Regions from separate parts of the Lysinibacillus sp. UBA6686 genome, predicted to be linked through region 1. Evidence: riboswitches for the same ligand, from Rfam matches in the RefSeq annotation. Region 1 holds a riboswitch; the other holds the start of a gene.
The links. Region 1 has a riboswitch for thiamine pyrophosphate ahead of thiM (hydroxyethylthiazole kinase). Riboswitches for the same ligand answer to the same signal wherever they lie in the genome.
Positions count from the first base shown of each region.

Region 2: linked by a shared signal. The riboswitch ahead of thiT (energy-coupled thiamine transporter ThiT) and the one ahead of thiM (hydroxyethylthiazole kinase) in region 1 are both predicted to bind thiamine pyrophosphate.

Region 1 is NZ_DKJS01000037.1:86,955-90,430, reverse strand. Features, by position in the region: gene thiE (thiamine phosphate synthase) at 1-97, opposite strand, end outside; gene thiD (bifunctional hydroxymethylpyrimidine kinase/phosphomethylpyrimidine kinase) at 87-911, opposite strand; gene thiM (hydroxyethylthiazole kinase) at 911-1,666, opposite strand; TPP riboswitch at 1,756-1,854, opposite strand; gene mbcS (acyl-CoA synthetase MbcS) at 2,102-3,476, shown strand, end outside.
Region 2 is NZ_DKJS01000041.1:68,974-72,449, reverse strand. Features, by position in the region: gene B2R82_RS10535 (hypothetical protein) at 1-538, shown strand, start outside; gene map (type I methionyl aminopeptidase) at 558-1,313, opposite strand; gene thiT (energy-coupled thiamine transporter ThiT) at 1,513-2,073, opposite strand; TPP riboswitch at 2,192-2,299, opposite strand; gene B2R82_RS10520 (DUF4870 domain-containing protein) at 2,425-2,757, shown strand; gene B2R82_RS10515 (hypothetical protein) at 2,813-2,938, shown strand; gene B2R82_RS10510 (GAF domain-containing protein) at 3,166-3,476, shown strand, end outside.

The DNA.
Region 1 (3,476 bases):
CATGCTGTAAAGCTTTTTCAAGAACTTGTATTGGCTTCTGATGGACAACATTACCTGTGCCCATTATAAAATATAGCTGTAAATCATTACGATTCATGAATAATCACCTCACAAGTCTCCTTATAGTTTTGATAGGCAAAATGATTTGTCGGCCCATGCCCATTACCTAGAGCTAAATCATACGTTATTGCTAATTGAATAAATTTTTTTGCTTCGATAATTGCTTCTTTTATAGGAAGACCACTGCCCAAAAAAGCAGTTATGGCTGCTGAAAACGTACAGCCAGTACCATGTGTATTTTTTGATGCAATACGAGGAGTTTGCATAGAAAAAGAATGTCCATCTTTAAAAAATATATAATCAATGGCAAAATTCTTATCTGCTAAATGACCTCCTTTTATAATGACACATTGTACTCCAGTTTGTAGCAAGAGCTTGGCTACTTCTTTTATATCAGCTAAAGTGTTAATTTCTTTGCCAGTAAGCGTTTCGGCCTCTGGAATATTCGGAGTCACAATGGTTGCCACTGGCAGTAGAAGATTAATGATAGCATCAATGGCATCTTGTTGTAATAAGCTTTCTCCGCCCTTTGCAATCATCACAGGATCTACAATAAGTGGAACTTTGGTATTAGCCATTATCTGTGCAATAGTTTGTATAATGGCTGATGAAAATAGCATGCCTGTTTTCATAGCACTAATTGGGAAATCCTCCAATAGTGACTGTAGTTGTTGCTCAACAAAGCTTGCCTCAATGGGCATTACCCCTGATACACCAAGTGTATTTTGTGCGGTCAAAGCTGTAATGACAGAAGTTCCAAACACCTTTAATTCCTGAAAGGTTTTTAAATCAGCCTGTATACCAGCACCGCCGCCACTATCAGATCCAGCAATTGTCGTAACAACCTGCATTATCGTTCACCGTCCTTTGAAAGACGATATAGTTCATTCAATACAGCAATTTGAAAATCACCGATGTATTGTGTAGTAGAACCAGCTTGTTCAGCAATTTTTTTATAACATCTTAGTACATCTACTAATTGGTTATAGGGCTGATTGTCGGATACAAAAGCAGCGCAACAAATGGCACTTAATAAGCAGCCAGTACCGGTGACCTCTGTCATATGAGGATTTCCGCCTGTAATCCATTGTTGGTGATTTCCATCAGTTATGAAATCTTTTTCACCTGTGACAATCACTATACAATGATACAACTGAGCAATTCTTTTTGCTTCATTCTCTAAAGAAATTGAACCTGTTCCACTATCTACACCTTTTTGCTGCCATTTTACGTTGGCAATTGCGGCAAGCTCTCCAATATTGCAGCGAATTACTGCAAATTCAATCTCTTCTAACAGTTGCTTTACGGTTTGTTTTCGGTAGGTCGTGGCTCCAGCGCCAACTGGATCTAACACTACAGGTATGCCAAGTGCATTGGCTTTTTTTCCTGCAAGTATCATGGATTCTTTCGTTTTGTCATTAAGGGTACCAATATTTATCAATAAGCTTGAGGCAATTGCAACCATTTCCTCGACCTCATCATTGCCATCAGCCATAACTGGTGAGGCACCGATTGCTAAAAGCCCGTTTGCTTGAAAATTTGCCACTACATAATTTGTAATGCAATGAATTAGTGGGCTTTTTTTACGGATAGTTTGAAAAACCATTTTAAGTCCTCCTTTGTTGGATGGACGTAAGCGTGCAAAAAAGGCTCTTTTTTGTGCAAAAAATACACGCAAAGAGCCTTTCATCAATGAATTAGATGTGAATTGCTCCCTACGTCAGTATTAACTAACAGGTTCAAAGGGTCAGGTTTTACCTTCTCAACTCCTAATGAGTCCCCCTGCAATCTTGCTTTTAGTTGACCAAAATGTACCATACTTTTCTTTCCTGTTCAATAGATAGTTTTTATCTTCATTAGCAAATGTAGTTCTGTAGCGACAGCTACAATTACACCTAGGCGAAATTGATTGATGAACGTGACTGATGCCATATAGCAAAGTATGATAGTTGTCATGACTTTTCTAAAATAGAGTGCGAACCATTGAAAATGATAAAAATGGAGTTTTATAATGAGTCATAGCATAAGGGAGGCATTTGCCATGAAAAGACAGGATTTAATTGCACCTGAATGGTACAATATTACAGAGGAAATTGAAAAATATGCAAAGGATGCAAACAAGAATGCGCTCATTATTTATGATGAAAATGATGATGTTCAGTTTATTACATACGCACATTTACTGGCAAAGGCAAATCAGGCAGCACATGTTTTTACAAAACAAGGTTTAACAAAAGGTGATGTACTTATCGTGATGGTGCCTAGATCAGTAGAAGCCTATATTGTCTATATTGCTGCTCTAAAAGCTGGTATAACAATTATTCCTAGTTCAGAAATGCTAAGAGCGAAGGATATAGAATATCGTATAAACCACGCTCATGCAAAAGGCATTGTTGCATATGAGCCATATATTGAGCAATTTGATAACGTGAAAAACTTACAGGGCTTGCAGCAATTCGTAATAGGCACTGCTCACGAACCTTGGCAGTCATTACTTCAAAAAATGCAAGAACAACCAACAGACTACATAAGTTCAACGCCAACGAAAAGTTCAGACAAGGCATTTTTAGCTTATACAAGTGGTACAACAGGCAATCCTAAGGCAGCAGTACATACACATAGCTGGGGATTTGCACATTTACGAACAACAGCTCCAAATTGGTTAGGCGTACAGGAAGATGACATTGTTTGGGCTACGGCAGCTCCAGGTTGGCAAAAATGGATTTGGAGTCCATTCCTCGCTACATTAGGAAGTGGTGCAACCGCATTTGTGTACAAAGGCAAATTTAATGCAGCAACATATCTTACACTTCTTGAGAAATTCAATATTAATATTCTGTGCTGTACACCAACTGAATATCGATTTATGGCTGCACTAGAAAATTTACAAGATTTTAATTTAGAAAGTGTTCGTGAAGCCGTCTCAGCAGGAGAACCTCTAAATAGCGATGTAATAAAAGTGTTTGTGGATACTTTCGGTTTACAGGTAAGAGATGGCTATGGGCAAACTGAAAATACATTACTGGTTGGAACAATGGTAGGTATGGAGGCTAGAATTGGCTCAATGGGAAAACCAACTTCAGGAAATAAAGTAGAAATTATAGATGATTTTGGAAATCCTGTTGCAGTTGGAGAAGTAGGTGATATTGCCGTTCATCGTGAAACGCCTGCGTTATTTAAAAAATATTTACATGACCCTGAGCGTACCAGTTTACAATTTAGAGGAGATTGGTATATCACTGGTGATCGAGCATATAAAGATGTAGATGGTTATTTTTGGTTTGAGGGGCGAGGAGATGATGTTATTATTTCATCTGGCTATACAATAGGACCCTTTGAAGTAGAAGACGCTCTCATCAAACATGCTACAGTAAAAGAAGCGGCAGTTGTAGCAAGTCCAGATGAAGTTCGAGGAA
Region 2 (3,476 bases), on a different contig from region 1:
TGGTTATTGGTTAGTCATGAATTTTAAAAAGACAACAATTAAACAGACTGTTCTTTTTAGCAGCATATGTATATTGCAGATTTCCACGGTAATCGTGTGGCATCAGGAGTTATTTATCGCATCTCTTGGCAGTACATTACTTTTAGTCTTCTGTTTGTTTTCGCTGTACAATACATATCCTCTTTGCGACAAGTCATTGACAGGACGCATCCCTTTCTCTATTTACTATGCATGGTCGACATTTATGTTGATGACAGATACAAGCTTTACATTAACAGCTTATGGATGGAACGGCTTTGGTCTTAGCAATCCTCTATGGGCAGTCATCTTATTGACAATTGGTGTTGCCATCGCATTACATATGCGCTTCCATCATTTCGATATTATGTATCCATCTGTTTTTATTTGGGCTTATATTGGAATCGCGTTACATAATGGTTTAGAAGAGCTACTTGTAACAACAGCTGCATTATTTTTATGTGGTGTACTATTAGTCGGTATACTTTTCATAAAAAAGAATCCTGCCCCCCAAAAATAATTGGGTAGCAGGATTTTTATTATGCCTCATCTAATGAAGTTAGAATAATTGGTTTGTCTTTTGTCACAATGATCGAATGTTCAATTTGGGCAACAAGTGATTTATCTGGTGTAACAAATGTCCAGCCATCACCAGCTTCAACAATATGCTCTGCCTTTGCTGAGATAAAAGGCTCAACCGCAAGTACCATGCCCTCTTTCATAATGGTAGAATCCCATGCATCATAATAGTTTAAAATATGATTTGGCTCATCATGTAAGGAACGACCTAAGCCATGACCTGTTAGGTTCATAATCACCGTTAAGTCATTGGCATATGCTTCACGCTCAACTGCTTTTCCAATTTGATTTAATTTTGACCCAGCTTTTACTTTTGTCATTGCGCGATCGAAGGCACTTTTTGCCACACGACATAGTTTTTCTTTATCCTCATAGCCTACACCCACGACAAATGAAATTCCTGTATCTGCAAAGTAGCCATTTAAAGAACCAGAAACATCAATATTAACAATGTCTCCCTCTTGAATTACGCGTTTTCCGGGAATACCGTGAGCTACTTCCTCGTTGACACTGATACATGTATATCCTGGGAAGTCATATTCTCCTTTAGGTCCAGAAATCGCACCTGCCTCAGTAAACATACGACCGGCAATTTCATCGAGTTCAAGTGTTGTTACACCAGGTTTTGTCGCAGCCTTCATTGCTTCACGAATTTCGGCACAAATACGACCGATTTTTTTAAAGGCTTCAATCTCTTCTTGTGTTTTTACAATCATTTATAACGTCCCTTTCATCTAATATCTACACTTTAATATAACATAACTTGTTTGACATAAAACGCTAAACGCTTTAAATATTGTATGCCCTCATAAATTGCAAAGTGCTGAAATGTAACAATATTTCTACAGCGAGTAAAATTTATAATAGCCAAATCTAAATACCAAAAACCCTCCACTACTGTGAAGGGTAGAGTATTTATGATTTTCGTTGCATTAATTGTGGTGCTGCTGTAAATAATAGAACACCGACAATGGCAGTTAAAACTGTTGCTGGTAACATATATGTTCCATTATAAATAATTGAATAAATCCATGCATTTTGATCGCCAGCATACTCTGAGAAAAATACCGCGCCTGCAATAGTATGTGCTGCATAGCGTAAAAAACCTGCCAATACAGTTCCTACAATAATATATAGTGCCATTTTCGTTTTGTTTAGATTATTTGCAGCCTCAAGCACTGGTCGACGAACAATTGCTACCAAGCCGACTACCGTAAAGGCAACGCCATAATCGAGTAAGCCCTGAAGCCAATGTACAATTGTAGGACCAAACATTGTTTGCATAGCACCAATAAGAAAGCCCGTTGTCAGTCCAGGCAAAAGCCCCCAACGGAAGGCTATTAAAATTATTGGTACCATCACTAGACTAACAGAGCCACCTTGTGCCCATACTTTAAAGGAAATCTGATCTAGCACAAGACCAATTGCTGCAAATATCGCAATCTCCACAAGCATTAAAAGTCTTTTTTTGTCCATTTTATTCTCTCCTTTGTTCCGATGTAGGATACAAGAGCAGGAATAGAAATCAAATTACTTTTTGACTCTATCTGGCAAAAAAAAACAATGCCAGGACAGAGCCTCACATCGTACAAGTGTCGGTTTCTATCCACATCCCTACGCAAGTGTTAACTTACAGGTTCAAAGAGTGAAGGCATTACGTGCCTAGTCTCAGCTGACATCATCAGCTCCCCTTGTGGTCGTTACATCTTTTTTATTTGAACAACCTCATTGTACGCAAATACGGATATGATTACAACTCTAATTTCACAATATTTTTTGAAACTTTGCTGTTTTTCATGCGTAAATATTAAAAAAGGAGGTACAACTATGGAGAACCAAAAAATTTTATCTGCCTTTAGTTATCTTAGCGTCTTTTTCGCACCCTTTATTGTGCCGTTAATTGTTTACTTTGTTTCTAAAGATAGTGATGTAAAAAGACACTCTATTCGAGCACTTATTTCGCATTTAATCCCAGTTGTATTTGGTATCATCTTCTTTGCTGTTTTTGTCTTCTCAACTATATCCTTTAACACTTTTGACCCAGGATCAGGTAGTAATACATTTATAATCGTTTGGTTTGCATCATTTGCCATTTACTTACTCGTCTCATTAGGGATTGTTATTTGGAATATCGTGCAAGCTGTTCGTGTTATTCGTTAATGTTTCATTTCTAACATAAAAAGGTAGAACTAATAGTAAAAGGAGCTGTTATTTTATGAAAGTATCTAAAGTTGTCAAAACCGCCGTAAAATTAGCACCTATCATTATACCCATTGTAAAAAAAGTAATTGCCGCGAAGAAAGGAGCCCCTTATTCTTCCAAAGACAGCTATAAAAAATAATACCCCTAAACTCATTTTAAGGTAAATATCTAAATTAAAAATCTGCTCTCTTTTACTGGTAAGCGTCATTCCAATCCCTTAGGATTTGAAACGCTTACTTTTTTATGGCAGATTTTTTTATGCCTCAAATAACTGCATTCTTATACTTGGTATAGCAGATTTATATTAAAATAGGGTTTAGCACTACAGATGAGGGGTTGTTTAAAATAAATAGCGAAAAACAATTAATGAGCTTGGTTAATGCAGCACAGGTTCTAACTTCAACACTCGATATTAACCAAGTATTAGAAAAACTGATGAGTGAGGTGCTCCATGTAATTGAAGGTGCTGATGCAGGGGTATTGTTTATGTTGAATACAGAAACTAATCGTCTTGTTGCCAAGCATGCCATTGGCTATGACCTGGCTTATTTAAAAAAGATTCACCTTGCCTCAAATGAAGGGATGACTGGAAAGGTATTTTCCCAAAAACAAGCATTTAGATTCCACTCTAGCAGCGATGTTACAGAAAGCATGGCGGATTTATTTCCACAGTATGA